4 regions of the Pantoea sp. ABR1s genome follow, and region 2 is predicted to be linked to each of the others. Evidence: predicted binding sites of a transcription regulator. Region 2 holds the regulator's gene; each other region holds the start of a gene.
What was found. The regulator PurR, encoded in region 2, represses purine synthesis genes. The targets are predictions, from matches to a motif close to CANGCAAACGTTTGCNTG.
Positions count from the first base shown of each region.

Region 1: glyA (serine hydroxymethyltransferase) is a predicted target of PurR. The motif match lies at 5,503-5,520, and genes of this name have one in related genera.
Region 3: ACXKZD_RS01495 (7-cyano-7-deazaguanine/7-aminomethyl-7-deazaguanine transporter) is a predicted target of PurR. The motif match lies at 3,970-3,987, and genes of this name have one in related genera.
Region 4: ACXKZD_RS07350 (NCS2 family permease) is a predicted target of PurR. The motif match lies at 5,232-5,249, and genes of this name have one in related genera.

Region 1 covers NZ_CM173823.1:1,027,257-1,035,294, reverse strand. Annotated here, with positions in the region: gene ACXKZD_RS04885 (nickel/cobalt transporter) at 1-838, opposite strand, end outside; gene ACXKZD_RS04880 (DUF1007 family protein) at 829-1,455, opposite strand; gene csiE (stationary phase inducible protein CsiE) at 1,611-2,879, shown strand; gene ACXKZD_RS04870 (3-phenylpropionate MFS transporter) at 2,861-4,009, opposite strand; gene glyA (serine hydroxymethyltransferase) at 4,138-5,391, opposite strand; gene hmpA (NO-inducible flavohemoprotein) at 5,719-6,903, shown strand; gene glnB (nitrogen regulatory protein P-II) at 6,970-7,308, opposite strand; gene glrR (two-component system response regulator GlrR) at 7,493-8,038, opposite strand, start outside.
Region 2 covers NZ_CM173823.1:2,297,331-2,305,368, forward strand. Annotated here, with positions in the region: gene ACXKZD_RS10775 (TetR/AcrR family transcriptional regulator) at 1-384, shown strand, start outside; gene ACXKZD_RS10780 (alkene reductase) at 435-1,532, shown strand; gene gloA (lactoylglutathione lyase) at 1,649-2,056, shown strand; gene rnt (ribonuclease T) at 2,177-2,845, shown strand; gene ACXKZD_RS10795 (Grx4 family monothiol glutaredoxin) at 2,889-3,224, opposite strand; gene ACXKZD_RS10800 (C40 family peptidase) at 3,590-4,387, shown strand; gene cydH (cytochrome bd-I oxidase subunit CydH) at 4,433-4,522, opposite strand; gene purR (HTH-type transcriptional repressor PurR) at 4,804-5,829, shown strand; gene punR (DNA-binding transcriptional activator PunR) at 5,826-6,731, opposite strand; gene punC (purine nucleoside transporter PunC) at 6,839-8,038, shown strand, end outside.
Region 3 covers NZ_CM173823.1:321,070-329,107, forward strand. Annotated here, with positions in the region: gene iolD (3D-(3,5/4)-trihydroxycyclohexane-1,2-dione acylhydrolase (decyclizing)) at 1-533, shown strand, start outside; gene iolG (bifunctional inositol 2-dehydrogenase/D-chiro-inositol 1-dehydrogenase) at 596-1,606, shown strand; gene iolE (myo-inosose-2 dehydratase) at 1,654-2,550, shown strand; gene ACXKZD_RS01490 (DcrB family lipoprotein) at 2,609-3,163, opposite strand; gene ACXKZD_RS01495 (7-cyano-7-deazaguanine/7-aminomethyl-7-deazaguanine transporter) at 3,280-3,945, opposite strand; gene tusA (sulfurtransferase TusA) at 4,150-4,401, shown strand; gene ACXKZD_RS01505 (zinc/cadmium/mercury/lead-transporting ATPase) at 4,455-6,746, opposite strand; gene ACXKZD_RS01510 (lysoplasmalogenase) at 6,840-7,469, opposite strand; gene ACXKZD_RS01515 (DUF2500 domain-containing protein) at 7,614-7,970, shown strand; gene ACXKZD_RS01520 (DUF1145 family protein) at 7,997-8,038, opposite strand, start outside.
Region 4 covers NZ_CM173823.1:1,608,855-1,616,892, reverse strand. Annotated here, with positions in the region: gene ACXKZD_RS07365 (hypothetical protein) at 772-1,077, opposite strand; gene ACXKZD_RS07360 (hypothetical protein) at 1,300-1,617, shown strand; gene ACXKZD_RS07355 (hypothetical protein) at 1,719-2,237, shown strand; gene ACXKZD_RS07350 (NCS2 family permease) at 3,682-4,980, opposite strand; gene ACXKZD_RS07345 (response regulator) at 5,403-6,146, shown strand; gene ACXKZD_RS07340 (D-lyxose/D-mannose isomerase) at 6,147-6,845, opposite strand; gene ACXKZD_RS07335 (ABC transporter substrate-binding protein) at 7,091-8,029, opposite strand.

The sequences.
Region 1 (8,038 bases), 1.3 Mb from region 2:
CCAGCCGTTGTGCCACCGTGCGCGCCTGCTGAACCAGCAGGCCAATCGCCGAAATGGTCAGTGCCGTGCCCAGCGCCATCACCGCAGCAGAGATCACCCCCCAGCCATAGACACCAATCACTTTGGCAAACAGCAGCATCATAATCGCGCCGGAACAGGGACGTAATCCCATCGACACCACCACCAACAGCTGGGTTTTCACGCTGAGATTGCCGCTCATCTGCTGCGGTGTCGGAAGATGTGCGTGTCCGCATCCGCACTGATCGTCATGCTGATGGTGAGGTTTGAAGGTGCGAAATACCGGGGCCGGACGCGGACGCAATGTCCGCCACAGCGAACGCAGCGCCCGATAACCGATCATCACGCCCAGCCCGATCACCAACAGATAACTGCCCTTCTCCAGCCAGAAACTGCTGAGATGCAGCTGTCGCGATGACGTTTTCAGCAGCACCAGCATCACCGTCACCAGGGCAATCGCCACCGAACCCTGCAGCAGTGAGGCGAGCAGCGTCAGCCTGATACTGGTTTTCACTCTGGTGGGATGGGTCGCCAGAAAGGTCGCGATCACCACTTTGCCATGGCCCGGTCCCAGCGCGTGCAGTACGCCATACAGCAGGCTGAATATCACCAGCGAAATGCCTGCCTGGTGGGGCTGCTCCGCAACCTGCTGTAGCAGCTGAGTCATCTGCCGATGCAGATCTTTCTGCCACAGTACGCTCTGCATCAGAATCTGCGACCAGTAGAGCCAGACCAGCAACGCGCTGCTCAGCAGCACGCCCGCCATCAGCCACAGCGGCCAGAGGCGGGAAGCCCGTAACGGTGGGGAGATTACTGACATGTCAGTATCACCGTCTGGGCAAACTGGCGGCCTAAATCCATCTCCTCTGCAGGCGCGTCGGCTTTATCCAGCGACAGCGCATACTGCTTCAGTGAATCATTGGGCTTTGGCGTGTTCAGCGCGAACTTGCAGCGCGCCTGCAGCGCCGTCGGCAGCGTTAACGCACCAGGATTGTCATAGAACATATCGACGAAATAGGTGGGATCAAAAGTCAGGATCTCAAAGCGCTGCCCGGTCAGCTTCGGGGGTTCCGCCAGCGGCAGAATAAATTCCAGCACCGCTTTATGGCCGTTACGTGACAGGTTGTATTCGGTTGGCAGATTCAAAAACTTTACCCGCTGTTGGTTGTGCCAGATTTCAGAAAAGTAGTGCTGGCCCAGCACGTTCGCCATCACGCCTGCCGCCAGCTTCTTCCACACCACGCTGCCTGGTTTCGCCTCGCCCGCGTCGTAAAGCAGATCGGCGGAGGTAATCTCATCCATGGTCCAGGTCATCTTTAATCCGGTAAAGGTGTCATCCTGCGCCACCAGTTCGGTTTTCATATCGATGAAGCTGTGAGGATGTGCCATTACAGCCGGACTTAATACCATCAAGAGGGCAAAGAGTGTGCGTTTCATAATGTTATAAAGTAACGTTCCCGATGAAAAGAATCTATAAGTAACAAAATTTTGTGACCCGCCTTAAACCTCCGGCAAATAAACCGCGTAAACCGCGCAGGCGCTGACGGGGTTGACTATTCTTAGCTCAAAATAGCCTGCTGGAAACCTGATTGATGAGTTCTGCTACCCCTTTGGCACCACTCTTCACCCGCTCACAGCGTCAGTGCCATCTTTTATTGCTGCTGTTTCTGCCGACACCCGTGCTTACGCTTGAAAAAGTCTGCCAGCTGAATGGCGTCGATCCTGCTGTTGCCCGACAGGATATCGCGGATGTGGGCCTTGAGATACAGCGATATCACCAGCTGGAATTGCATCAGATGGTGGATGGCAGCTTTCGTCTTCATGGCACAGAGCTGGATCGGCGCCTCTGTCTGCTGCACAACCTGCGACGCAGTTTGCGTTTATCGCAGGATTTCGTCTGCGACCATTTTGCAGCTCCCCTGCGTCAGCGCCTGAAGGTGATGAAGATTGAGAAGGCGCTGTGGGATGAGACCAATTTACAGGCGCTGATCCAGCACTGTAGCCTGCGTCTGAAGCGCGATTTCAGCGAACGCGACCGGCTTTTTCTGCAGATTTTCATGAAATATGGATTGTGCCAGCGCCAGCCGGTGCTGTTCAGTGAAGCGCAGTGTCACTGGCTGCAGCAGAAGGCTGAGCGGCAGGCCGCTGAGGATGTGATTCACCACTGGCGCAAACGCTGCCACCTTGCGCCGCCCGTCAGTGAAACCGACTTCTGGACACTGCTGTTCAGCCAGATACATACGCCTGTCGTGGATGCGATTGCACATCCTGCTGAGCAGCAGTTAATGGCTGCGACCCAGCAGTTGATTAATGACTTTGAACGGTGTGCCGACATTACTTTTGCTGCTCGCGACGAGCTGCTTAACCAGCTCTATCCTCATCTGGCGCAGGCGCTGGATCGCACCCACTTCACTATCGGCATCGACAACAGCGTGGCGCTGGATGTCAGCCGCCTCTATCCCCGCCTGTTGCGCACCACTCAGCAGGCGCTGCAGGCGTTTGAGCAGCAATACGGGATTGCGTTCAGCCCGGAAGAGGTGAGCTTAATTACCGTTATTTTTGGTGCCTGGCTGATGCAGGAGAATGCGTTGCAGGAGAAGCAGGTGCTGATTCTGACGGGTGACGATACCGATCTGGAGCAGGATGTGGAGCAGCAGATCCGGGAGATCACGCTGCTGCCGATCAATATTACCTATCAGGACGTGAAACAGTTTCAGCGGGATGGCGCACCGCGGGATGTGGACATCATCATTTCGCCCTACCCCACCTCGCTGCCACTCTTCTCCCCGCCGCTGGTGCATGCGGAACTGCCGCTGACGTTACACCATCAGCAGCGGATTCGTTATTTACTGGAGTCGTAGCCGGGACGCAGAAATAGCGCGGGCAGCGCCACCAGTGCCATCACCCAGAACAGATGCCCCTGCAGATGAGCGAACAGCACGCCGCAGATCATGGTCATTATCGCAATGCCACCCCCCATCGCCAGCGCGGAATAGAGCGACTGCAGACGGATCACTTCCGCTCCCTGACGCGCCGCAATAAAACGCATCGCCGCCAGATGACAGACGGTGAAGCTGCCACAGTGGAGGATTTGCGCCACAATCAGCAGCGGCAGCGCGGTAGTGGCGCCCATCAGACTCCAGCGGATCAACGCACAAATGCCCGAAAGCAGCAGCAGATCGCGCGCGCTCCAGCGGCGGAATAACCGGTTGCTCAGGGCAAACACGACGATTTCGGCCACCACGCCCAGCGACCAGAGATAACCCACCGTGGAGGCGGAGTAGCCACTCTCCTGCCACCAGATAGCACTGAAGCCGTAATAGGCGGCGTGCGCACCCTGCAGCAGTGTTACGCAGAGCATAAATCGCCATACCGCATTCTCACGCAGCAATGCACGCCACACCTGCCAGCCGCCGCCCGCCGCGCCCTGCCGTTCATTACCCTGTGGCTGGGTGGCGGGTGACAGCATCATGCCTGCCAGCATAGAGATGACGCCGACGGAAAGCAGCAGCAGAATGGCGTTTGAAGAGTAAGCACTGACCAGCACGCCGGTTAATGCCGAGCTGATCACAAAGGCTAGCGAACCCCACAGCCTGACCGGCCCATACGCCAGTCCTATCTGCTGTGTCCAGGTGGCGGCCAGCGCATCGCTGAGCGGGACCAGCGGCGAGAAAAAGAGGTTAAAGCCGATCATGACCGTCAGCAGCCACATCCACTGCTCACCCACCCAGAAACCGGCAGCGAACAGGCAGGTCATCAGCGCCAGCAAACGCAGCGCCGTAATCAACCGTGAAGGATTTTTGACCTGAGAGGCGATAAGCAGACTGCCGACAAAGCGTGCCACCATGCCACAGCCGAGCAGCAGGCCAATCTTTTCAGCATCAAGACCGGTGCCTTTCAGCCACACGCCCCAGAATGGCAGATAGATGCCGTAACAGAAGAAGTAAGTGAAGTAGCCCAATCCGAGCCATCTGGCGGAGCCGATTGCCATATTCCCTCCAGCAAGAGTGCTGCCTGGCAGCATGAGTGGGCGCTACTCTGGCAGAGCGCCGCAGGACAGGCAATAAAAAAGGATGGCTGATGCCATCCTTTGTATGCTGTCTCACAACAGGTTAACGATTAAGCGTAGACCGGCAGACGGCTGCAGATTTCCAGCACTTTCTTTTTGGTGCGCTCAATGGTCGCTTCGTCATTGACGTTATCCAGCACATCCGCGATCCAGCCAGCCAGCTCACGCACGTCTACTTCGTTGAAGCCACGACGGGTAACAGCTGGCGTACCGATACGGATACCAGAAGTCACAAACGGGCTTTTCGGATCGTTAGGCACGCTGTTTTTGTTAACCGTGATGTTGGCACGGCCCAGCGCCGCATCCGCTTCTTTACCGGTCAGGTTTTTGCTCACCAGATCGATCAGGAACAGATGGTTATACGTTCCGCCAGAAACGATGTCATAGCCACGCTCAATCAGCACCTCAACCATCGCTTTGGCGTTTTTTGCCACCTGCTGCTGGTAGGTTTTGAATTCCGGCTCCATCGCCTCTTTGAACGCAACCGCTTTACCAGCGATAACGTGCATCAGAGGACCGCCCTGACCGCCAGGGAAGACAGCAGAGTTCAGTTTCTTATAGAAATCTTCGTCGCCGTTTTTCGCCAGAATGATACCACCGCGCGGACCCGCCAGCGTTTTGTGAGTGGTAGAGGTCACGATGTGCGCATGCGGGATCGGACTCGGGTAAACGTCTGCAGCAATCAGGCCGGCGACGTGTGCCATGTCCACAAACAGCCATGCACCTACGCTATCCGCGATTTCGCGCATTTTCGCCCAGTCGCAAACGCCGGAGTAAGCTGAGAATCCGCCAACGATCATTTTTGGCTTGTGGGTTTTCGCCAGTTCAGCCAGTTCGTCGTAGTCAATTTTACCGGTCTCATCGATACCGTAAGCCACAACGTTATAGAGTTTGCCCGACAGGTTAACCGGTGAGCCGTGAGTCAGATGCCCACCGTGCGCCAGGTTCATCCCCAGAATAGTATCGCCCGGCTGCAGCAGCGCGGTGTAAACCGCAAAGTTAGCCTGTGAACCTGAGTGTGGCTGCACGTTAGCGTAATCGGCACCAAACAGTTCTTTTGCGCGATCGATCGCCAGTTGCTCAACGATATCAACGTACTCACAGCCGCCGTAGTAGCGTTTGCCCGGATAGCCTTCAGCGTATTTATTGGTGAGCTGAGAACCCTGTGCCTGCATAACACGCGGGCTGGTGTAGTTTTCAGAAGCAATCAGTTCAATGTGCTCTTCCTGACGCACTGTCTCCTGCTCCATCGCCTGCCACAACTCGGCATCGTAATCGGCAATGTTCATATCACGCTTTAACATCCGGATCTCCTGACTCAGCTAACTTTCTGACGGTATTTACCCCCCTTCAGGGGCGAAGGCCCACAGTGTAAACCGTTTTAACAGGTGAAGGTAGGGTGAACCTCCTCTTTTTACGCAAACGATTGGCTGGCTACTGGCAGGGCTTTTTTACACCTTTTTACCCTGTTCAGACGCCACAATTTTTCTTCAGGATGTGACGGCGGTTTCTCAGGATGCACCAAAAAGTTGCCACTTTGACAACCGGGAAATTTATCGGGTTATTTACACCACAGGCGAGACGGCTATAAGATGCATTTAAAATACATTTTTAAATGAGAGGCCGCTTTTATGCTTGATGCACACACTATCGCCACGGTTAAATCGACCCTGCCTGCCATCGCCGCCTGTGGTCCTGCGCTTACCGCACACTTCTATGACCGCATGCTGTCGCACCATCCTGAACTCAAAAATGTTTTCAATATGAACAACCAGCGCAATGGCGATCAGCGTGAAGCGCTGTTCAACGCCATTTGCGCCTATGGCGCGAATCTGGAGAACCTGGCCGTCCTGCTGCCTGCGGTGGAAAAGATTGCACAGAAACATACCAGCCTGAATATTCAGCCTGCGCAATACGCCATCGTTGGTGAAAATTTGCTGGCAACCATTAAAGAGCTGCTGAATCCGGGTGAAGAGGCGCTGGCAGCCTGGGGCCGGGCCTATGGCGTACTGGCGGATGTGTTCATTAATCGCGAAGAGGAAATTTATCAGGCGACGGAGCAGCAAACCGGTGGCTGGCGCGGCACTCGTGCGTTTCGCATCAGTGCTATTGAGCAGCAGAGCGAGGTGATTAAAAGCTTTACCTTCAGTCCGGTAGATGACGGCCCGGTGGCGGCCTTTAAACCGGGTCAGTATCTGACGGTGCATCTGCAGCCCGTCAGTTTCGAACATCACCAGATTCGTCAGTACTCGCTTACTCACCTTAGTAATGGCAAAGATTATCGGATTGCGGTGAAACGTGAAGCGCAGGGCACCGTCTCCGGCTGGCTGCATCAGAATGGCAAAGTGGGTGATGAGCTGATGCTGGCCGCACCGCATGGCGACTTCTTCCTTGAGGTCGATGCTGCAACCCCGGTGGCGCTGATTTCAGCGGGCGTGGGTCAGACGCCGATGCTGGCGATGCTGCATGCACTGGCGGCCCGTCAGCACCGCGCGCCGGTAAGCTGGCTGCACGCAGCAGAGAACGGCAAACAGCATGCATTTGGCCCGGAAGTGATAGCTACGGGCGCGCAGCTCACCGATTTCGTCAGTCAGGTCTGGTATCGCGATCCCGCCGCTGAAGATGCCGGTCGCTATGACGCGCAGGGTCTGATGGATATCACCGCGATCTCCGCACGTCTCGCCTCACCCGACACCCACTTCTACCTCTGCGGTCCGCTGCCCTTTATGCAGCATGTGGTGGCGCAACTGCGTGATGCCAGCGTGGCAGATACACGCATTCATTACGAACTTTTTGGACCGCACAAAGGGATGTAATTGAGCAATAAAAAAAGCCCGCAGCGCGGGCTTCTTTATGCTGATAAAGAGCTGATAAAGATATAATCAGATCGCCTCTTCATCCTCTTCGCCAGTACGGATGCGCACCACGCGCGCCACGTCGAAGACAAAGATTTTACCATCACCGATTTTGCCGGTCTGCGCAGTACGCATAATGGTCTCGACGCAGGTATCAACGATATCGTCGCCCACCACCATCTCGATTTTCACTTTAGGCAAAAAGTCGACCATATACTCTGCGCCGCGGTAAAGCTCGGTGTGCCCTTTCTGGCGGCCAAAACCTTTTACTTCACTCACGGTCATCCCGGTGATGCCGACTTCCGCTAAGGCTTCACGGACATCATCGAGTTTGAATGGTTTGATAATCGCATCAATCTTTTTCATGTCAGACCCTTTTTCACTCCCTCCATGGTCAGAGGGTTTATCAAGTATAAATGTTGCTGGCGCTGTCGGGCGGTAATATCCGGGATTCTTCAGGTTGCCGCAAGCGCTGCCAGATTATGCTGACCGCACCCATTCTGATTCGGGCCTGAGCAGGCAACCTGCCGGTATCACTCCGCAGCCTCCGCTACTCTTTGAAATCACTGGCATCCAGCTCATGACGAGACAGCAGCTTATAGAACTCCGTGCGGTTGCGTCCAGCCAGACGTGCGGCATTGGTTACATTGCCTTTGGTCATCTGCAACAGCTTACGCAGATAGTTCAGCTCAAACTGATTGCGCGCCTCTGCAAAGGTCGGCAAAGCACTATTCTCACCGCTTAACGCCTGCTCCACCAGCGCATCGCTGATGACCGGCGATGAGCTCAGCGCCACACACTGCTCAATCACGTTAACCAGCTGACGCACATTGCCCGGCCAGCTGGCCGCCATCAACCGCTTCATCGCATCAACGGAAAAACTGCGGATCTGCGGTTTATGCCGTTCCGCCGCCTGACGCAACAGATGATTAGCCAGCAGCGGAATATCTTCAGTGCGCTGATGCAGCGCCGGAATCTTCAGGTTCACCACATTAAGACGATAGAAGAGATCCTCGCGAAACTCCTTTTTCTCCATCGCCTTCGGCAGATCGCGATGCGTGGCTGAAATAATGCGCACGTCAATCTCAATATCATG
Region 2 (8,038 bases):
GTGGCGTTGCAGCTTAACCAGACCGAAGGCACGCCGCGTGAGCGTCTGCTTAACCACTTTCGTGCTGCCGTTGATCTGTTTGTTCAGCAGGGCCACATCGTAGGCTGTCTGGGCGTCAAAGTCTCCGCGGAGGTGTGCGATCTCTCAGAGCCGATGCGTGATGCACTGCAGCAGGGTGCCGGAAAGATCACGGCACTCTACGCCCGGACCCTGATTGCCGCAGAGCAGCAGGAGTCGCTGAGCCTGCCGCAGCCCCCCGCGCAGATGGCGGAATTGCTGTCGCTGCTGTGGCTGGGTGCCAGCCTGCAGAGCAAAATTTCCCGCGAGGCGCAGCCACTGCGTCTGGCATTGAGTACCATCGAACAGTGGCTTGAACGCCGCTGATTTTTAAAAAACATGTTTGTAGACGACTGGTCTACTAATCAGGAGCTATTATGGCGAGTACCCAGCTGTTTCGTCCGCTAAAAGTCGGTGCAATTACCGTCCCAAACCGCGTATTTATGGCACCGCTGACCCGTCTGCGCAGCATTGAGCCAGGCGACATCCCTACCCCGATGATGGCTGAATATTATCGCCAGCGCGCCAGCGCCGGTTTGATCATCACCGAAGCGACCCAGATCTCTTTCCAGGCGAAAGGCTATGCCGGTGCGCCAGGCTTACATACTCAGCCACAGATTGCAGCGTGGAAAGCGATTAACGAAGGCGTGCATCAGGCTGGCGGTCACACCGCAGTACAGTTATGGCACACCGGTCGTATCTCACATAACAGCGTGCAGCCGGAAGGCAAAGCACCGGTTGCGCCATCGGCGATTGCCGCTGGCACCCGTACCTCACTGCGTGCTGAAGATGGCAGCGTCTATCGCGAAGATACCTCAACGCCGCGTGAGCTGACAGTGCCAGAGATTAAGCAGATTGTGGCAGATTTTGGCCAGGCTGCGGCCAACGCGCGTGAAGCGGACTTTGACCTGCTTGAGCTGCACTCGGCGCACGGTTACCTGATGCACCAGTTCCTGGCTCCTGGCTCAAACCAGCGTACTGATGAATATGGCGGCAGCATCGAAAAACGCGGTCGCTTTGCGCTGGAAGTGGTTGATGCGGTGATCGCTAACTGGTCAGCCGATCGCATTGGTATTCGCGTCTCACCTATCGGCAGCTTCCAGAATCTGGACAACGGCCCGGATGAAGAGGAAGCGGCGCTGTGGTATATCGGCGAGCTGGCAAAACGCAACATCGCCTATCTGCACCTCTCTGAGCCAGACTGGGCCGGCGGTCAGCCTTATACCGACGCTTTCCGTCAGAAAGTGCGTGATCTCTTCCCGGGTGCCATCATTGGTGCCGGTGCCTATACCGTTGAGAAAGCGGATGACCTGATTGGTCGCGGTCTGATCGATGCGGTTGCGTTTGGTCGCGATTACATTGCTAACCCGGATCTGGTTGAGCGTCTGCAGCAGGACGCCCCACTCAATCCACAGCGTCCGGAAAGCTTCTACGGCGGCGGCGCGGAAGGTTATATCGACTACCCAACGCTGTAACCGGTTCGGGCTGCCGTCCGGGATGATGACGGCAGCCATTATTCAATAGCGATTTTCATCGCTATACTTAGCGCCTGAGTCATCGGGCGATGGCGTTTTATTTAAAAGAGGATGTTATGCGTTTACTTCATACCATGCTGCGCGTTGGCGATCTGCAACGTTCAATCGATTTCTACACCCGTGTGCTGGGCATGCGCGTGTTGCGTCAGAGCGAAAACACCGAATACAAATATACCCTGGCATTTGTGGGCTACACCGACGAGAGCGAAGGTGCGGTGATCGAACTGACCTACAACTGGGGCGTCGATAAGTATGACCTCGGTGATGCCTATGGTCATATTGCGCTGGGCGTTGATGACGCAGCAGCGGCCTGCGAACGTATCCGCAAAGATGGCGGCAACGTGACGCGTGAAGCTGGCCCGGTTAAAGGCGGCTCCACCATTATTGCCTTTGTTGAAGATCCCGATGGATACAAAATCGAGCTGATCGAAAACAAAGATGCCGGTAACGGCCTCGGCAACTAAACCTGCCTGTCAGCCTGCCCGGTCGGGTGGGCTGAATCCCCTTCTCTGCGCTACATCTGCTGCACCCGGCCCCGTTTTTTGCCATAATACGCGCTGCCCTTTTTCTGCAACGAGATCCTGATGTCTGAATCGAATTCCCCTAATGCACTCAATCAACGTTTCCGTGGCTTCTATCCGGTGGTGATCGACGTTGAAACCGCGGGTTTCAATGCGCAAACCGATGCGTTACTGGAGATTGCCGCTATCACGCTGAAAATGGATGAAGAGGGATGGATTCAGATTGACCAGACGCTGCATTTCAACGTCGAACCTTTTGTCGGGTCGCTGCTGCATCCCGAAGCCCTGGCCTTTACCGGTATCGATCCCAGCAATCCGCTGCGCGGCGCGGTCAGTGAATATGAGGCGCTGCACGCCATTTTCAAAATGGTGCGCAAGGGCATTAAAGACAGCGGCTGCAATCGCGCCATTATGGTGGCGCACAATGCCACCTTCGACCTGAACTTTATGTCAGCGGCGGCGGAACGAGCCAGCCTGAAGCGCAATCCGTTTCACCCGTTTGCCACCTTTGACACCGCGGCCCTGAGCGGGCTGGTTTTAGGGCAGACGGTGCTGGCGAAGGCCTGTATTGCGGCGGGCATGGAGTTTGACAGTACGCAGGCGCATTCGGCGCTCTATGACACTCAGCAGACGGCAACGCTGTTCTGCGAGCTGGTGAACCGCTGGAAACGGTTAGGCGGCTGGCCACTGCCCTTCGCGGAAGGCGATGCAGAAGCCACGACATCCGCATAAGGGATGCCGCAATGAAAAAGGCCGACGTGATGTCGGCCTTTTTTTATTCTGCTTCTTTAAATTTTTCTGCAGTCTCTTTGATCAGCGTCTGCAGTTCACCACGTTGTAACATCTCAACGATGATGTCGCATCCACCGACCAGCTCGCCATCAACCCACAGCTGCGGGAAAGTTGGCCAGTTAGCGAATTTCGGCATCTCGGCACGAATGTCCGGGTTCTGCAGAATATCCACGTAAGCAAAACGCTCACCGCAGGCTGAGAGCGCCTGCACCGCCTGTGCAGAGAAACCGCAGCTTGGCAGTTTCGGGGAACCTTTCATGTACAGCAGGATCGGGTTTTCTGCGATCTGGCGCTGAATTTTTTCTACAGTACTCATAATTGCCTTCCTTAATTCGTCACATCGTGTTTGTTTATTGTAGCGACTTCGCAGCGTGACTGAAAACGAGATTTTGATCGCTGCCCGATTAAATCGCCATCATTGTTAAGTCCTGCTCCGGGACACCTGAATTCCTGATTATTAACAGCAGGTAACAGATTAATAATTCGTAATAATTTCGTTGATATAAGACGCTGAAAATGTTCATTTTCAGCACAATTGCGTGGGTTGCAAAGATTAATATTAAAAGGCATTACAGTTTTTAAAAGAACTGGACTAGAATGGCCTGGGCGCTGATCCTGGATCAGATTAATCTCAACTTTGTCGCGGTGCGTAGTGGCCCTGACAACTTAACTAATCAACGGACTATGCGTTTAATCATTACGTTTTTCATGCTGGCCTTTGCGCAACTGTTTTTCAACATCGCCGCTGCGTCGCCTCACGCGCCGGTGAACGTCAGTACGCATAAAGCAGAGAAAAAGAGTGCGCGCGACGATGAGCGTCGCAAGCGTCGCCCGGTCAAAACGGTGACGAAAAAGACTCGCCTCAGCCCGGTTCAAAAACTAAAAACAAAAAAACTGAAAAAAGTCGAACTCACCGCTAAACAGACGCCTGCTAAGAAGACCTCGCTAAAAACCGCCCGTCTCAGTAAGAACAAAGAGAAAAAACGTTATGGTCATCAACGCCTGCTGAAAACCGCTGAGGTCACCACCAGCGAGACCGGCACGATTAAGATGAGCAAATCTCACCGTCAGCGCTACCAGAAGGCCCGCGAAACCGCGATGACCAAGCTGATGGGTCAGTTGGGTAAACCCTATCAGTGGGGCGGCACCTCTCCCCATACCGGTTTCGATTGCAGCGGCCTGGTCTGGTACGCCTATAAAGATCTGGTGAAGTTTAAGATCCCACGTACCGCTAACGAGATGTACCACCTGCGTGACGCCGCGCCGATCAAGCGTGAGTCGCTGGAGAAAGGCGATCTGGTCTTCTTCCGTATCAATGGTCGTGGTACTGCGGACCATGTCGGCGTTTACCTGGGTGATGGCAAGTTTATCCAGTCGCCACGCACCGGCAAAGATATTCAGATCAGCGCGTTAGGAGAAGATTACTGGCAGCGCCACTATATTGGTGCCCGTCGGGTGATGACGCCGAAAACCATACGCTGAGCAGCAGAACAACCAGAAGAGAGCCGGGATAATCCCGGCTTTTTTTTAGTGCAGAATAGCGGTAAAACTAAAGGCCACAATCATCAGCAGACAGCCCGCGGTGGTCATTAAAGCCAGTTTAAGATCGGTACTCATTGCTTGCTCCTTAGTCACACAATCAGTAGGGGTATCGCATTTTCCCACAGGGGCCGGTAAAAATCTCGTTTTATCCGTTCAGCCTTGTTAGAATCCCGCCTTTGTTGCGCAACGCGCGCAACCCTGATTCCGTTTGCGCACGTTTTCAGGCGTTTTTACGCCGCCAGCGGCCTGTTTCCTGGCCAGGAAAGCTGCATTTTTGCGGAAAAAACCCTGAGCAGACGCAAACGTTTAACACTACGCTTATCATAGAGTTAGATAAGCACTGGAGTCCGATTTTCATGGCAACAATTAAAGATGTGGCGAAACGCGCTGGCGTCTCAACGACCACCGTTTCGCACGTCATCAATAAAACCCGCTTTGTGGCTGAAGAGACGCGCAACGCGGTCTGGCAGGCGATTAAAGAACTGCACTACTCGCCGAGCGCCGTGGCGCGCAGCCTGAAAGTGAACCACACCAAGACGCTGGGCCTGCTTGCCACCTCCAGCGAAGCACCCTATTTCGCTGAAATTATCGAGGCGGTTGAAAATCACTGTTTTGACAAAGGCTATACGCTGATTCTGGGTAATGCGCATAACGATCTGCAAAAACAGCGCGCCTATCTCAGCATGATGGCGCAGAAACGCGTCGATGGGCTGCTGGTGATGTGCTCTGAATATCCGGACGATCTGCTGCAGATGCTGGAAGAGAACCGCAATATCCCGATGGTGGTGATGGACTGGGGCGAGTCGCGCGCCGACTTCACCGACACGGTACTGGATAATGCTTTCCAGGGCGGCTATCTGGCGGGACGCTATCTGATTGAACGCGGACACCGGGATATTGGTGCAATCCCCGGCCAGATGGAGCGTAACACCGGTGGCGGACGTCATGCCGGTTTCCTGAAGGCGATGGAAGAAGCGGGTATTCAGCCACGCGCCGAGTGGATTGTGCAGGGTGACTTTGAGCCGGAGTCAGGCTATCAGGCGATGCAGCAGATCCTGTCGCAGAAGCAGCGTCCGACTGCTGTGTTCTGTGGCGGTGACATCATGGCGATGGGCGCAATTTGCGCCGCCGACGAGATGGGTTTGCGTGTCCCCCAGGATATTTCGGTGATCGGCTATGACAATGTGCGCAACGCCCGCTATTTTGCACCGGCCCTGACCACAGTGCATCAGCCTAAAGCCCAGCTGGGTGAGAAAGCGCTGGAAATGCTGCTGGACCGCATTACCAGTAAGCGCGAAGTGTCACAAACGATTGAGGTCCATCCCACGCTGATTGAGCGCCGTTCCGTGGCCGATGGCCCGTTCCGCGACTATCGCCGTTAATGCTCGCTTAACCACTCCTGATTAAGCGTTTGCGCATCACCCAGATAGCTGAGCAACCAGCCTGTCGCCGGTGATGCGCGATCCTCTGCCCAGCTGACGCAGCATGGGCTGTCCGGAAACGCCACCGGCAGCGTCAGTTCAACCAGCTCGCCGCTGTCGAGCAGTGGCCTGGCCAGGTGACCCGGCACCATCGCCACACACAATCCTGCCTGCACGCACTCCAGCCCGGTTTGCCACTCCGGCACCACCAGCCGGCGCTGGTTATCCAGCGTCCATGTCATACGACGCGGCAGTGCGCGAGAAGTATCTTCCAGCACCAGGGAGGGCCAGCTCCGCAGCGTGTCATCATCTATCTGGCTCGCCTGTGTCAGAGGATGGTCGGGCGCAACCACGCAGCGCCAGTTAAGCGTGCCCATATCCCGAAAAGCAAAACGTCCGCCCACCGGTATCGCCTGAGTGGCACCAATCGCCACTTCCACCCGGCCATCGGCCAGCGCATCCCAGACGCCGTTAAAGACTTCATAGCTGATGATCAGCTCCATATCGGGAAAGTGGCGATAGAAATCTTTGACCAGTTGTCGGGTGCGCTGAGGTTTTGCGATACGGTCAACGGCAATGCTTAGCTGGCCGCGCCAGCCGTTAGCCAGCTGCTGACACTGTCGCCGGGTGGCAAGCATTTTTTTGATGACGCTGCGCCCTTCCCGGACAAAATGCTCACCCGCCGGGGTCAGAACCACTTCGCGATGCTGCCGTTCAAACAGCGGTACCGCCAGCCAGTTTTCCAGCTGACGCACCGTATAGCTGATGGCAGAGGGCACCCGATGTAACTCCTGCGCGGCGGCGCTGAAGCTCCCCCCACGGGCGACAGCGTCAACCACTTCTAATGCATATTCTGACCACATAATCTGCCTTCAAAAATTTTAACAGCCATCGGCAAATATTACCGTTTCACAGCAGCAAACGCACCTTTTACACTCTGCCGCGTTTATCCTGCAAAAATGAGAATCAGATGCTGTCGAATAAAGGATTTATGCTCTACCTTGCCCTGCTGAGCATGCTGGGCTTTTTAGCCACTGATATGTACCTGCCCGCCTTTGGTGCGATGCAGCAAACCTTTAACACTTCACCCGGTCTGATCAGCGCCAGTATGAGTCTCTTCCTGGGCGGCTTCGCCGTGGGTCAGCTCTTCTGGGGACCGCTTTCCGATCGCATCGGTCGTAAACCGGTGCTGCTGTCCGGACTGGCCATGTTTGGCGCTGGCTGCGCAGGCATGCTGTGGGTGAACGATATCTATCTGATGCTGGCGCTGCGTTTTGTCCAGGCGATTGGCGTCTGTGCCGCTGCCGTAAGCTGGCAGGCGCTGGTGGTGGATCGCTACCCTGCAGCGCGCGCTAACAAAGTCTTTGCCACCATTATGCCGCTGGTTGCGCTCTCTCCGGCGCTGGCTCCGCTACTGGGTGCCTGGCTGATCGGCCACTTCCACTGGCGTTCGATTTTCCTGGTGCTGACCCTGATTGCAGTGGCGTTGATTCTGGCCACGCTGCGTCTGCCCACCGTGCGCAAGGCAGCGGGAGAAAAAGGTGCGCAGCCGGGCTTTTTCACGCTGCTTAAATCACGGGTCTACAGCGGCAACGTGCTGATCTACTCCGCCTGCTCCGCCAGCTTCTTTGCCTGGCTGACCGGATCGCCCTTTATTCTGGCGGATCTGGGTCTGTCGCCCGCCGATATCGGTCTGAGTTATGTGCCCCAGACGCTCGCCTTTTTAATTGGTGGCTTCGGCTGTCGCACCCTGCTCAACCGCTTTAACGGCGCACAGTTGCTGCCCTGGCTGCTGGCCGTCTACAGCCTGAGCATTCTGGCGCTGTTTGCTGTTGCGCTTGCTGGCAGCAGCACGCTGGTGAGTCTGATGGTACCGTTCTGCGGTATGGCGCTGGCTAACGGCGCGATCTATCCGATTGTGGTGTCCAGTGCGCTGATGCCCTTCCCGACCGCTACCGGTAAAGCCGCTGCGTTGCAGAACACACTGCAGTTAGGACTCTGTTTCGCTGCCAGCCTGGCGGTATCGGCCGGCTTAACTCAGCCGCTATTTACCACCACACTGATGATGACGGTGACAATTGTGCTGGCGCTGATGGGTTACGCCATGCAGCGTGCCGCAAGCGCACAAACTGTTGTTGCCTCTGCGCAAACTGCCTGCCAGGATAATCAG
Region 3 (8,038 bases), 2.0 Mb from region 2:
TGGGTTATGAAGTGAATGCCGCGCTGGGTGTGAAGCTGGCGCAGCCGCAGCGCGAGGTCTATGCGCTGGTCGGTGATGGCTCCTTTATGATGCTGCACTCAGAGCTGGTCACCTCGATTCAGGAAGGGGCGAAGATCAACGTGGTGCTGCTGGATAACATGACCAACGGCTGCATCAATAACCTGCAGATGGAACACGGTATGGACAGCTTTACCACCGAGTTCCGGTTCCGTAATGCGGAAGGCGGCAAGCTGGACGGCGGCTTTATTCCGGTCGATTTCGCCGCTATCGCTGCCGGTTATGGCTGCAAAACCTATCGTGTGACCACGCTTGAGCAGCTCAAGGCGGCGCTGGAAGATGCCCGTACCCAGACGGTTTCCACCCTTATCGACATCAAAGTGCTGCCAAAAACCATGATCCACAAATATTTCAGCTGGTGGCACGTCGGCGTGGCGCAGGCCTCGAAGACCGAACGTTCTCAGGCGGTGGCGGACAAGCTCAACAGCCATCTGGATCAGGCGCGAAAATATTAATTTCAGGGCCGTGCCGCGGCCCGTTTTGCTCTTCTCCGTACGAACCCTACACAGGTGTAATTATGACTTTGAAACTTGGCGTCATCGGTACAGGTGCAATTGGTCAGGAACATATTCGTCGCTGCAGCCATGTGCTGCAGGGTGCACAGGTGGTTGCCGTCTCTGACATTAATGTCGAAGGCGCGCGTGCCGCACTGCAACGCCTGAATATTGAGGCGGAGGTATTCGAAAATGGACACGACGTGATTCAGTCTCCGGATGTTGATGCGGTGCTGGTCACCTCATGGGATCCGACCCATGAAGAGTTCACCTTAGCGGCGATTGCCGCCGGTAAACCGGTGTTCTGTGAGAAGCCGCTGGCGATGAGCGCCGAGGGCTGCCGCCGGGTCGTGGATGCAGAGATTCAGGCGGGTAAACGCCTGGTGCAGGTCGGCTTTATGCGTCCCTACGATGCGGGCTACCGTGCACTGAAAAAAGTGATCACCGATGGCGATATCGGTGAGCCGCTGATGCTGCACTGCGCGCACCGCAACCCGACCGTGCCGGAGAACTACACCACGCCGATGGCGATTACCAACACCCTGATCCACGAGCTGGATGTGCTGCGCTGGCTGACAAACGATGACTATAAAACGGTGCAGGTAGTCTTCCCGCGCGTCACCTCGAAGTCACACAGTCAGCTGAAAGATCCGCAGATCGTGCTATTCGAAACCCAGAAAGGGGTTCGCATTGACGTCGAGATCTTCGTTAACTGCGCTTACGGCTATGACATTCAGTGTGAAGTGGTGGGTGAAGAGGGGATTGCCCGCCTGCCAGAGCCCTCTTCGGTGCAGCTGCGCAAAGAGGCCCGCCTGTCGAACACCATTCTGGTGGACTGGAAAGATCGCTTTATCGAAGCGTATGACGTTGAGCTGCAGGCGTTTATCAACGACATCAAAGCGGGCCAGTTGACCGGTCCTTCTGCCTGGGATGGCTTTGCCGCCTCAGTCGCCGCTGATGCCTGCATTAAAGCGCAGAACAGTGGTGCGATTGAGCCGGTAGAGATGCCGCCGCGTCCTGCTTTCTATAACTGATTTAGCTGTCTATGCGGCATGGCCGCTCTCCGCCTGGGAATAAGATAATGAACAAAGAGAATGTAAAACTGGCGATCGCCCCGATCGGCTGGACCAACGATGACATGCCGGATCTCGGCAGTGAGAATACCTTCCAGCAGACCGTCAGTGAGATGGCGCTGGCTGGCTTTACCGGCAGCGAAGTAGGCAGCAAATATCCCCGCGATCCGGCGATTCTGAAACCGATGCTCGACATTCGCGGCATCGAGATCTGCAACGCCTGGTTCAGCACCTTTTTCGCCAACGGCGACAAACAGAAAACTATCGAACAGTTCATCGAGCATATGAACTTCCTGCATGCGATGGGCGCGCGGGTGATTGGCTGTTCCGAGCAGAGCAAAAGTATTCAGGGCACCGGGCTTGCGGTGTTTGAAGAGAAAGCCATTTTCAGCGATGAAGAGTGGCAGTTAACCGCGGAAGGCTACAACGAACTGGCCCGCATCGCGGCGGAAAAGGGGATGCGCGTGACGCTGCATCACCATATGGGCACCGGCATTCAGACCACTGAAGAGATTGACCGGTTTATGGAGATGACCGACGAGCAGGTCGGTTTGCTCTATGACACCGGCCACGTCTACTACTCCGAAGGCTCCCAGCAGAAGATGCTGGCGGTACTGGAGAAATATCTGCCGCGCATCTTCCACGTTCATCTTAAGGATGTGCGTGATGAGGTGGTCGCCGAGGTGCGTGAGAACCATCTCTCGTTCCTGGAAGGAGTGAAAAAGGGCACCTTTACCGTACCGGGTGATGGCGTGATCGACTTCAGACCGGTGTTCAAAATCCTGGATGATTACGGCTATAAAGGCTGGATGGTGGTTGAAGCGGAGCAGGATCCGGCACTGGCCAATCCGTTTGAATATGCGGTGAAAGCGCGGAAATATATTAGCGAGAATGCAGGTTTATAAAAAGCCCTTCTGACCGAAGGCTGGCTTCCCCGCCGTGCAGGGAAGCCAGCCTTTTGTTTTACTTCAGCGTAATGCTTTTCACGATGTTGTCAGCATCGCTCTGCGCCTGCTGCTGATTATCACCTGGCAGCGTAATCTGCAGCGTCACCAGTTTGCCATCTACTTTCGCCAGAACCACTGAAGACCATGAGGTCTGGTTGTTGGCAGAAATCACCGTATCCAGCTGCTGCGCGGGCTGATCTTTGAGCGTCACAGATTTGTTCGACACCACCTGCAACTGCGGATCGCGGTTACGCTGCTGCTGTTCCATACGCTGCGACAGCACATCCAGACCATCATTGGTCGGGTCACCGGCAATCACAATAATGGCGCGGGCACCGGTTTCATCCGCATAAACGTGCATGTTAGTGGTCTGCGAACCCAGTTTACCGCTTTTATCGGACATGCCTGGTGGCAGCGAGAAGCTCAGTTTGCCATCCATCAGCGTGACGGTTTGCGCCGACTGACTGGCGCTGACGCCGTTGTCATTCGCCGCTTCATCTTTCTTCTGGTCACAGGCCGCTAAGCCGAGTACCAGTAAACCCATTCCTACATATTTCACCAGGTTGCGCATCAGAATCCCTTTTTAAGTTTCCAGTCAGGCATTAATACAACAGGAATCAGGTTGCAAACGCAACCTGATGATTGTCAGAAGATCTTAGCGGATAGTAGTGGAAACCGTATGGGCGCTTAGCCGAAATTGACCTGGCGGGCGGTCTGGCGTTCAGCCAGACGTTTCAGCGCCGCGTTGAGCAGCACGCCGTAGGCGGGCAGGAAGAAGACCATGCAGATCAGCACTTTGAAGCTGTAATCCACCAGGGCAATCTCAACCCAGTGCTGCGCCATAAACGCATCGGGGCTTTTATAGAAGGCGATAAAGAAGAAGGCCAGCGTATCGCTGATATTCCCCAGGAACATGGCGCAGCCCGGCGCAATCCACCACTGTGGCAGGCGACGCAGACGGTTGAACACGTGAACGTCGAGGATCTGACCCAGCGCGTAAGCCATAAAGCTGGCGCAGGCGATACGGGCAACAAACAGATTCATCACTTCCAGTGCCTGCCAGCCCTGCCATTCACCCTGATAGAACAGCGCCGAGACACTGTAAGAGATAAACAGTGCCGGGATCATCACGGCCAGAATAATGCGTCGGGCCAGCGGTGCGCCAAAAATACGCACGGTGAGATCGGTCGCCAGGAAGATAAACGGGAAGCTGAATGCACCCCAGGTGGTGTGGAAGCCAAACACTGAAATAGGCAACTGAACCAGATAGTTACTTGAAGTGATCACCAGCAGGTGAAACAGCGATAACCAGAAAAGCGCATGCATGCGCTGACGCGAAGAAAATGCGAGCATATTCAACCTTTTTAATGTTGGGGTGAGGGAACCCATTGCGGGACGCCGTTCGGGCAGCGCCTGGCAGTTTTATGAGCAAAAAGCGGCGGCATCTTACCGCGTTGTGCTTTTTATGCAATGGTTAATTTTAGCGCAATCGTTATCGCCTTGCTTCACCGCCAGCACGCGCTAGAATGAGCGCCCTTTACCTGAACTGAGTTGATTATGAGCGATGCTTTTTCCTCTGCCGATCATCAGCTGGATGCCCGTGGCCTGCGTTGCCCGGAGCCGGTGATGATGGTGCGCAAAACCGTACGCAGCCTGCAGGATGGCGAGACGTTGCTGATCATCGCCGATGATCCGGCCACCACGCGTGATATTCCCGGCTTCTGCCGCTTTATGGAACATGGCTTGCTGGCGCAGCAAACCGACACGCTGCCCTATCAGTTTCTGATCCGCAAAGGCATGGCGGGTTAACGACAGCCGTACAGGCCGCGTTAACCTCACTCTTCAGATCAGAAGCCGCCTGCTCAGGCGCGGCGACGCAGTAACCGCAGCGCGTTGGCAGTGACCAGCGCGGTCGCACCCGAATCCGCCAGCACCGCCAGCCAGAGTCCGGTCAGACCCAGCAGGGTTGTGACCAGGAAGATCGCCTTCAGCCCCAGCGCAATACCGATATTCTGGCGGATGATACGCCGTGTCCGGCGTGCCAGCGCAATCATCGGAGCCAGATTGCTGAGCTGATTACGCGTCAGGGCAGCATCGGCCGCTTCCAGTGCCACATCGGTGCCGCTGCCCATCGCAATGCCCAGCGTTGCCGCTTTCATTGCCGGCGCGTCGTTAATGCCATCCCCGACCATCGCCAGCGGCTGTTGCTGACTCAGTTCACGGATCGCCGCGACTTTATCGGCGGGCAGCAGACTGGCGCGATAATCAATATCCAGCTGGCGGGCAATGGTCGCCGCAGCGCGCGGATTGTCGCCGGTCAGCATCAGGCTCTCAATACCCAGCTTTTTCAGCGCCTTTAACGCCTCAACGGCGTCGTCGCGCAACTGATCGCGCAGAGCCAGCGCACCCAGCGCTTCGCCATCGCGCATCAGCACCACCAGAGTTTCACCTTCAGCTTCCTGTTGCGCTATCTGCGCATTTTGCTGCGGCGTCAGACCGGGCGCATGGCCGGGCGTCAGCAGCTGAATCTGCTGGCCAGCGACTTTCGCGCTGATGCCGCGTCCCGCCTGCACCTGCTGATCCTGCGCGTCAGGAATCACCAGATCACGCGCCTGCGCGGCCGCCACGATAGCGCTGGCCAGCGGATGGGTGGCACCCTGTTCCGCAGCGGCGCTCAGCGCCAGCATCTCTGACTCGCTGGCCGTACCAAAGCGCAGGATCTGCGTCAGCTGTGGCTTGCTCAGCGTCAGAGTACCGGTTTTATCAAACGCCATTCTGCGCACCGAACTCAGCCGCTCCAGCGCCGCACCGCCTTTGATCAGTGCGCCCTGTCGCGCCGCCGCGGCCAGCCCGGAGGTAATGGCGGCAGGCGTGGAGATCACCAGTGCACAGGGGCAGCCAATCAACAACAGTGTCAGCCCTTTGTAGATCCACGGCTGCCAGTCGCCTGCGCCGAGCAGTGGCGGCACCACCATCACCAGCAGCGAGAGCAGCATGACCAGCGGCGTGTAAATACGGCTGAACTGGTCGATAAAGCGTTCGACCGGCGCACGATGCGTTTCCGCTTCTTCAATCAGCTGCAGGATACGGTCGATCGCGCTTTCACCCGGCTTCGACACCACTTCCAGCATCACCAGCCGGTCAACGCTGGTGGCACCGGCAAGAATTTTTTCGCCGCTGGCCCGCGTTACCGGCAGCGATTCACCGGTCAGCGCGCTCTCATCGAAACTGGCAAGCGGGCTGATTAAGCTGCCATCGACCGGCAAGCGGCTGCCCGCCGCGACTTCAATCACATCGCCGGGTTGCAGCGCTGCAAGCGGTACCTCAGTACGTTTGCCCTGTTCAAGGCGGATCGCCGATTCAGGCCGCAACGCCATCAGGCTGGTAACGCCGCTGCGCGCCCTGGAAGCGGCATAGCTTTCCAGCTGTTCGCCCAGCTGAAACAGCACCAGCACCATCGCGGCTTCAGCGTGTGCGCCAATAATCAGTGCGCCAGCTGACGCCAGCGTCATTAATGTCTCAATGGTAAAAGGCGATCCGCTGCGCAGACGCTGCCAGGCGCCGCGCGCCACCGGGACCAGGCCGACCAGCGTGGTCAGCACAAACAGCCGATCGCCCCAGGTGGGCGCGAACTGGCTGAGAATGCTACTGGCAAGCACCAGCAGCGCCAGCAAAATCAGCATCTGGTTATGCTGCCAGCCCGGCGTAGCGGGGGATGTGGCCGACGTGGCTGATGGGGTTGCGAGCTGGAAGCCGGCTTTTTTCACCGCCTGTTCAACGGCGTTTTGTACGTCCTGGTCAGCGTTGACCACCAGTTTCTCGCTGCTGAACAAGACACGGGCATCGGTCACGCCACTCACCTGACGGACAGCGGTTTCAATGGTGCGGGCACACGACGGGCAATCCATCCCGCTGACCTGCCAGCTAAAGGGATAACTGTCGGCACCTCGCCGGTCGCTTTCCTCAGCGGTGTCGGTGTCGTTGCCAGGGCTGCAGTGACTGTCACAGCAACATCCTGCCGTCTCGGCAGGTACAGGCGTCGCGGCATGAATAGAAAGGGAGAGGGGGCGGGCCTGGCGAACCTGGCACAGCGGTTTTGCTGCGGCGTGACTGGCACGGGGTTTGCCGCAGCCACAGGCGTGATGTTGATGCATATGACCTCCAGAGTGTAAGAATAGTGGGATGAGCAACGCAGCCCATCCCTTATCCTACACTCTGGAGTGAACTCCAGAGTCAAGGCTATTTTTTCAGACGACCCACAACGAGCGCACGATCATAAAGTGACCGGCGAAGTAGCAGGCGGCGACAATCGCGCTGTCGGCGGTAAAGCGGCGGCGATAGTGTGAGATAAACCAGACGGCGTTTGCCAGCAGCAGCAGACCGGCACCAACCATGATCGAGAAGCTGTAATCGGTCGGGCGGAAGAAGTACTGCTCGGTCGCTATCCAGGTCATCACCAGCGTCATGCCGATAAAGGTGCAGACAGGCCAGCGCAGATCTTCCAGTCGGCTCCAGATGATGCCAATCAGGGCGGCACCGATGATGAGCAGCGTCAGCGGAATCGGCCAGAAGAAGGTCATGGTCATGCTGGCGGCGAAGCAGAGGGTATAAAGCAGGTGCGACAGGAAGAAAGCCCCGATGGCATAGAGCATCTGCTGACGCGGCAGCAGCGTTAACGCATCACCGACCAGCGTCGCGACCAGACCGGCCAGAATCAGGTAGTCCGTAGTCTGCAGCACCGGTGCCTGCCAGGCCAGCCCGACAAGCAGCAGCAGCGTGACCGGCTTAAATAACCAGCGTTGCCATTGCGGGCCGCGATAGGTGGCGTCGACATAGAGCCAGCCGGAGAAAAGTACAGCGAGGAAAGACCAGAGCATTGTTTCTCCCTTTTTTGTTCAAAATGGTGAAAGATCCCAAAATATCCCTTCCAGTTTAGGTTAAGCCTCTGAGATGTGACAATCAGGCAACTCTGGTTGTATGCTTTGCCGCCTGATTAATCATCCTGCAGGCACAAGAACGCTATGAGCAAACCGCCGCTAATCTTTATCATCGTTCTGGCGATTATCGCCGTGCTGGCGACCCGTCAGTTCATTAAGCAACGCCGGGAAGTGGCGGTGAATGACGCTTCACCCGAGCGTTCTCTGCAGGCTGAGGTCAAAACCAAACGTGAATTTCCTGCACCCAATCGCCGTTCGCGGCAGCGGGAAGTGATCGCCGGGGAAGAGATGCGCTACGAGGTGCTGTTTCACCCGCTTAACGGTGCCAGCGACATCAAAGTGCAGCTTAAAGAGGCGGAATATCATCAGCTGGACAAGGGCGCCAGAGGTGAACTGAAGATGCAGGGCACGCGCTTTATCAGCTTCACACCCCGGCAGTAACCGGCGGGCATCGCGCCCGCCCGGAATTATTTCTTGCGTGGGAAGTTTTTCTTCTGCCAGGCGACCAG
Region 4 (8,038 bases), 690 kb from region 2:
CGTCTCGCAGGATATGAATGCTTTATTAGTACGATGAATATGGCAGAACAGACCGGCATAAGGATGCTTCAGCCCGGCCGCAGCAATCCAGCCTTCAGGCAGAAAACGCGCTGAGTGCGTTGATGAGCGTGCCCGTCTGCACGATAGCCCTGGTCTGATATGCATCACGAATAAACTCTCCATCATCAGCCCTTGATACGAACGGATAGCCCGGGCAATCGCAGAGAGAAATAGATTTGCCTGACTCGCGCATCAGCTGCAGTAACAGATGAAATTAAAAGCCGTAACATAACTGAAGCATATTGCAGACGAAATATAAAAACATACACAGCAACAAAAAACATCATTATTGAGCTTGTCACTCCATAATTGCTGTGCAATATAAATAACAGCAGACTGTAGAAGCTATTTCTTAAAATTAGTGCCACATACTGGCAATGTATTCCCGCCTTTCACATAAAATAAAATAAAGGACGCATAAAGAAACTCCAAAACGGAGGAAGACTGACAAGAAGGATTTGAGGAAAATTAACATACCTTTGGCAGCGCAGATAATAAATTTAATTACTCACTTAAAGAGGATTCATTGTGAAAGTTAAAAATATGACTGTGTTAGCGAGTATGGTTTTATTCTACTCCGCTCAGGGTATGGCCAGACAATTTGATATCAGTGCAGCAAACATTGACGTCAATACCTCTAAATCTTCCTTCATTCTTACTGGTGCGGGAGGTGCCGGCGGCGCAGGTGGCGCGGGGGGTGCAGGAGGAGCGTTAGGCGGGCAAGGTGGTGCCGGAGGTGTTGGCGGCGCCGGAGGTGCTGGCGGAAGTGATGGTAATGGCGCCGCTAACGCCAGCCAGAATGGTAATAATTCCAATAATGATAACGGCAGTAAAAACGGCAACGGTTCTGATCAGGGTAATAACAGTAATAACGGCACCGGGAATGCTAACGGGAGTGGTGACGGTAACGGAAATGATGCAGGCAACGGCGGTGGTAATGGAGGAGGTGATGGTGGCGGTGATGGCGGCGGTGATGGCGGCGGTGATGGCGGCGGAGACTGATAGTCTGGCGTCCATTAACTAAAAAGCTCCTGTTTGTAACCGTTATAGCAGGAGCATTATCACTGTTAGCACAGGAACAGCACATGAAACTTACCAGAAGTTACCCATTATTTTTAGCCACCGTACTGACAGTGGCATGTCCGTTTTACTCCCTGGCTCAGACTGCCAGCGACATGAATACTTCATCCTCAAATACCTCCCTCCAGCCCTCAGCAGGCAAAGACGGACAACAAGGCAATGGTGAAAACGGAGGCGCGGGAGGCAAAGGAGGCGTTCCGGGAGAAGGTACTAACGGAGGTGATGGCGGCAATGGCGGCAATGGCGGCAATGGCGGCAATAGTGGCAATAGTGGGAGTGCCGATAATCCCGATACATCAAGTAAAAGCGGTGCGGGCGGCGCAGGTGGTGCAGGCGGTGCGGGTGGCGCAGGCAGTGCGGGCGGTGCAGGCGGTGCGGGTGGTGCGGGCGGTGCAGGCGGTGTGGGCGGTGCAGGCGGTGCGGGTGGTGCGGGTGGTGCGGGTGGTAACGGAGGGACCGGTGGAGAAAGTTTTCTGAAAAGGATTTTCAAATGAAAACAATCACTTTGTTAGCTTCGCTAATCATCATTCCGTATGCGCATGCTGAGTACAAAACGGATATGTTGAGTTCACACCATAATGTCATTCTCATTGATGCCGCTGCAGGTTCTGATGGCGGACCGGGTCAGAACGGCGGTGCCGGGGCCAATGGCGGTCCGGGTGAAAATGGAGGACGAGGGGGAAACGGGGGTATCGGCGGAAATGGAGGGCCAGGAGGAAATGGTGGTGCCGGAGCCAATGGCGGTGATGGCGGAAATGGCGGCCTGGGAGGAAACGGTGGAAATGGCGGGAACGGAGGTGCTGGACAGAATGGCCAGGCCGGAGGCAATGGCGGGAATGGAGGAAACGGCAGTATGGGGGGAGATGGCGGAAACGGTGGAAATGGAGGGGATGGCAGCAATGGTAGTGCTGGTGGCGCAGGGGGGAACGGAGGGAATGGTGGCAGCACGGGAGGTGACGGCGGTGCGGGAGGTAACGGTGGTGACGGGGGAGATGGCGGCGACTAAATTCAACCACGCCTTAATATCTCTTCTCTCCTGGCAGCAGGCTTATAAAACAGGCGAGAACAGCAATTATCACGGGTTAATTCACAGCTAAAACAGGCATTTGAATAACACTGATTTAGCGTAATAAAACTTTCCGTCAGCTCCGTCAGCTCCGTCAGCTCAACATTAAAATCAGCTTACCTGAACTAACAAAAACGCTCAGAGATCCTGTCAACGCTAAGTATGTGTGAAACTCCTCTTTTTTTAACATCAGGGAAATGCACCCTGGAGTTGGCGTACAGTGGAGCCCCGGATTTTTGATAGCCATGATGTGAGAAATAATGGAATTAAATACACCGCTGAAATGGAGTAGCGAGTAACAACAAACGCCACAAGTGAAATGCTTTTATAATTTAAACGCACAAACGAGAACAGCCGCGAATAACAACAGCTCCGCCATATTCGCTCTATTGCAATGTTTCGCAGTGTATCAGACACCGCCTGCCCCATAGCCTGGCCGACGAAACCCGCTCAGTGTTAACGCGCGGCTAAGTGAGCTGAAACTCCCATACGTCTGGCGGGCGTAACCCTCTCAGCGCTAACGCGCGGCTAAGTGATCTAAAACGTTCCATCGCCTGGCAGGCGAAACCCGCTCAGTGTCAGCCTGCTACAAAGCGAAACCTTATGAATCTTTCCCCGCTTTCAGCGGCCTGAGCCCAGCCAGTCCGGGTGACAAACCCACCGGCAGGGGTTTGCCAGAGGCGTCCGGAGCGCTGAGGAACAACCGGAAGCCGGGAGCCGACAGGACGTCGGCGAAAGGACGGTACGAGCCAGGGATGGCGAGTCCGGACGGTCCGTCGGCCGCAGGACGTGACGAGGGCACCCCGCGTAGCGGGGCGCGCAGGCAGCCGGACGCCGGGATTGTTAAGGGGCGGGCGTACGCCCCTTAACGCGTCCGCCTGCACGGGCAACCTGAAACTCCTCATCGCCTGGCGGGCGTAACCCTCTCAGCGCTAACGCGCGGCTAAGTGATCTAAAACGTTCCATCGCCTGGCAGGCGAAACCCGCTCAGTGTCAGCCTGCTACAAAGCGAAACCTTATGAATCTTTCCCCGCTTTCAGTAACTTGAGCCCCGCCCATCCGGGTAACAAACCCACCGGCAGGGGTTTGCCAGAGGCGTCCGGAGCGCTGAGGAACAACCGGAGGCCAGGATGAGCCGACAGGACGTCGGCGAAAGGACGGCACGAGCCAGGGATGGCGAGTCCGGACGGTCCGTCGGCCGCAGGGCGTGACGAAGGCACCCCGCGTAGCGGGGCGCGCAGGCAGCCGGACGCCGGGATTGTTAAGGGGCGGGCGTACGCCCCTTAACGCGTCCGCCTGCACGGGCAACCTGAAACTCCCGAACGACTGGCGGGCGAAACCCGCTCAGTGCTAACGCGCGGCTAAGTGATATAAAACGCCCCATCGCCTGGGCAGGCGTAACCTGCTCATAGCCAGCCCGCTGCACAGCGAAATCCGCCCGCTGCTAAGCGACCTTCCCTGCCGCCAGGCAACAACTAAGCACTCAACCATCCCAGCTTAATCACAAAAAGAATCGACAGGATCACCAGCGCCGCATTCACCTCTTTCGCACGTCCGCTCAGCAGCTTCACCAGCGTCCAGGTAATAAAACCAAACGCGATGCCGTTGGCGATCGAATAGGTCAGCGGCATGGTCAGCGCGGTCACGGTGACCGGCGCGGCGGTGGTGATATCTTTCCAGTCAATCTCTGCCAGGCCCGATGCCATCAGCACCGCCACAAACAGCAACGCAGGCGCGGTGGCATAAACCGGAACACTGGAGGCCAGCGGCGAGAAAAACAGGGCCAGCAGGAACAGCACGGCGACCACAATCGCGGTCAGGCCGGTACGGCCACCGGCACTCACGCCCGCCGCCGATTCCACATAACTGGTAGTGGTCGAGGTGCCGAGCAGCGAACCAAACAGCGCAGCCGCACTGTCAGCAATCAGCGCACGGCCCATCTTCGGCACGTTACCCTGCTCATCCGCCAGACCGGCGCGTTTGGTCACACCCAGCAGCGTGCCCGTGTTATCAAACACATCAACAAACAGGAAGGCAAAAATCACGCTGATCAGGCCGACGTTAAACGCGCCGGCAATATCCAGCTGCATAAAGGTCGGTGCAATCGACGGCGGTGCAGAGAAGACCCCGGCAAAGGGCGACAGACCAATGCCCATGGAGATAAAGGTCACCAGCAGAATACCGATCAGCACTGCGCCCGTCACCCGACGCGCTTCCAGTACCACAATAACCACAAAGCCGAGCATCGCCAGCAGCGGACCCGGTTTAGTCAGATCGCCAATGCCCACCAGCGTCGCCGGGTTATCGACCACAATGCCCGCCCCTTCCAGCGCAATCAGCGCCAGAAAAAGCCCGATACCGGCACCAATCCCGGCGCGCAGCGGCAGCGGAATACTGGCAATAATCCATTCACGAATCTTAAATAGCGACATCGCGAAGAAAATCACCGCCGAGAGAAACACCGCGCCCAGCGCAATCTGCCACGTATAGCCCATGTGCAGCACCACGGTGTAGGTGAAAAAGGCGTTCAGTCCCATACCCGGCGCCAGCGCAATCGGATAGTTGGCGATCAGCCCCATCAGCACGCAGCCAATCGCCGCCGCCAGACAGGTGGCGACAAATACCGCGCCCTTGTCCATGCCGGTTGCGCCCAGAATGCTTGGGTTCACAAACAGAATATAAGCCATCGCCAGGAAGGTGGTGATCCCGGCGATAATCTCAGTACGAACCGTCGTGTTATGCGCTTTGAGTTTGAATAGTTTTTCTAACATCATCATCTCTCGATACAGGAGACATCAGTCTCACTTGCCAAAGGGGTTTGCATGCTGATTATTCTGTTTCCGGGACACTGATGCCGGCCGCTGCATACTTGCGTGCCAGAATCGCCTGAAATCCCTGACTTACCCACTGCCCAAAGCAATTGCCATGCCATCTACAGACGCAATCGATTACCTGGCAGAGCCGGGTACGCCTAAGAGAATTCCGAACCAAAACGAGGCGCGATTATGGTGCAATGCACCGATGCCGCGCAATCGTTTTCCTGCGGCAAACAGGCAGCCCCGAAAAACTCTGCGCCAGCGCACGCTTCCGCACTCTCACAGGCGAAGCTGGTCACGTTTCAGCACGCTGCCTCAGCAAGCTTTTTTGGCCTGTGTAGACTCCTGAATTAACTCTTTCGTAACATTGAGGCCGCGCAATGAAGCCAGCAATTTTGGTGGTGGATGATGATCCTGCAGTCTGCGACGTCTTGCAGGATGCGTTAAGTGAACATCTGTTAACGGTCTATCGTTGCCATCAGGGACGCGAGGCGCTATCGATGCTCAGCGAACACCCGGAAATCTCGCTGGTGATGCTGGATATGATGCTGCCCGATACCAACGGGCTACTGGTGTTGCAGCAGCTTCAGCGTGAGCGACCCGAAGTGCTGGTGATTATGCTGACCGGTATGGGTTCTGAAGCGGAGATGGTGGTGGGCCTTGAGATGGGCGCAGATGATTACATCGCCAAACCCTTTAATCCACGCGTGGTGGTGGCGCGAACCCGGGCGGCCCTGCGTCGCAGCGGACGCATTGCCCAGGCAGACCCTGAACAGGAGGGCTGGCGTTTTGGCGGCTGGCAACTGGATGATGGCCGCTGCCAGCTGTTTAATCCGCAGCGCGAGCTGGTGCCGCTGACCCAGGGGGAATATAGCCTGTTACGCGCGCTGGTACGCCACGCCCGCAAGGTACTGACCCGCGATCAGTTGCTGGAGCTGACCCACAGCGAAAGTCTCGACGTGTTTGACCGCACCATCGATGTGCTGATCATGCGGTTGCGCCGTAAAATCGAAATCAACCCGCACCAGCCCGACCTGATCCGCACCATTCGCGGACTGGGTTATGTCTTTTCGGCCGATGTGGTGAAACCCGATTCGACAACGCGTGCCAGTCAGATTGCCTGATTACGCCTGCCGCGCGCAGGATAGCCAGTGCGCGTAATCATTACATAGCAGCCAGCGCGGCGCTTCATCCTCCTCCAGTGGGTTGAAACGAGCCAGCGGCGTCAGAAACACATTGTCGTTTTCATCATCGTTGGTCATCGACACCTCGCCCACCAGCACGTCGCCGAAGCCACTTTCACCCCAGAAACTGTGCCAGATGCCCGCCTCCAGCGTCACGCTTTCACCCGGTGAGAGCCGCAGCTGTGAACCGGCGGCATGGGTCTGGCGCAGGCCATCCAGCGACACCGCCACCAGCGAGTCAGCCAGCCCGTCACCGTTGCGGTTATGCAGTTCGACAATCAGATTTCCGCCGCCGCGATTAATGATGTCTTCCATCTTGCGCGGATGGTAGTGCATCGGCGTCTGCTGCCCTTCCCGCACGTGCATTATTTTCTCGGCGTAGGGTTTATGCCACGGCTGCCCGCCTGGTGAACCGTTGCGCAGGGTAAACAGCGTCAGCCCGGTCTGCAGAAAATCAGTCGCGCCAAAACTGGTGAGATCCCAGCCCAGCCGCAACGCCAGAATCTCCTGCGCGACCTCTCGATCCTGAGCCCGCCACTGGCTCACATCGAAATCGGCCCACGGCGGCAGATGCACATCCTGCTGTCGGAAAAACTCGCGCGTATGTTGCAGGTAATAATTAACCTCTGAACGTTGCATGGTGGCCTCCTGAGGGTACTGACAAAGTCTGGCCCGGGTTAGCTGTAAGAGCGAGCCTGCGCAGAGAGCCCGGTCAGATCGGAAAGTCGCTAAGGCCAATCCCTGGCCGCTCGGCCCGCGCCGTCCCTGGCGCGGGACGCTTTCCTCCTCTGACCGGGTTCCCTGCGCGATAAGGTTATTCGTTGCTGCCAGATTCACCCTGATTTAAGTCTGTCAGAAGTCTGAAGCGGGTGCCGCACTAAAGCTTATTTCACCGTCCAGCCCTGGTAGCTGCCGATATTATTACGATCGATCAGTTTCACCGGGATCAGCACCGGTTTGTCCGGTGCCGGTTTGCCCTGCAGGATGTCATAACCAATCTCGACCGCTTTGGCGGCCATGACCTGCGGGTCCTGCGCAGGCGTCGCGACGAACAGTGAATTCTTGCGCTTCAGCGCCTCTTCACCGTCCGGCGAGCCATCGACGCCAACGATAAAGAACTCACTGCGCTGCGCCTGTTTCGCCGCTAAGTCTGCGCCAATCGCTGTCGGGTCATTGATGGCAAACACCGCATCAATTTTTGGATTGGCAGAAAGCAGACCGGTCATGACTTCCAGTCCGCCTTCACGACTGCCTTTGGCGTTCTGGTTGTAAGAGAGCAGCTTGATGTCCGGATGGGTTTTCAGTTCGGTCATACAGCCTTCAACGCGGTTCTGCACCGCAGAGACCGGTGGTCCGTTGATGATCACCACGTTGCCTTTGTTCTTCAGGCGGTCAGCAATATATTTACAGGCCATCGCGCCCGCCTCGGTGTTATCGGAGGTGATGGTCGCATTCGCGCCATCGGCCGCCACGTCGACCGCCACCACTACAATACCGGCATCACGCGCCCGCTTCACCGCCGGGGCGATCCCTTTGGAGTCGGCGGCGTTGAGGATAATCATGTCGACTTTGGCCGCAATAAAGTTATCAATCTGGCCCACCTGCTGACCGAGATCGTAGCCGCTGGAGACCAGCGTCACATTCACCTTATCGCCCGCCAGCTGACGCGCCTTCATCTCTGCGCCTTTGGTGATCTGCACGAAGAAGGGGTTTGCCAGATCGCCGACCGTTACGCCGATAGATTTGAGTTCTTTTGCCTGAGCCAGGCCGGTACTGAACAGCGTCGCCGCCAGCAGCCCGGTTACAATCGGATTAAAACGCATAGACCTTCT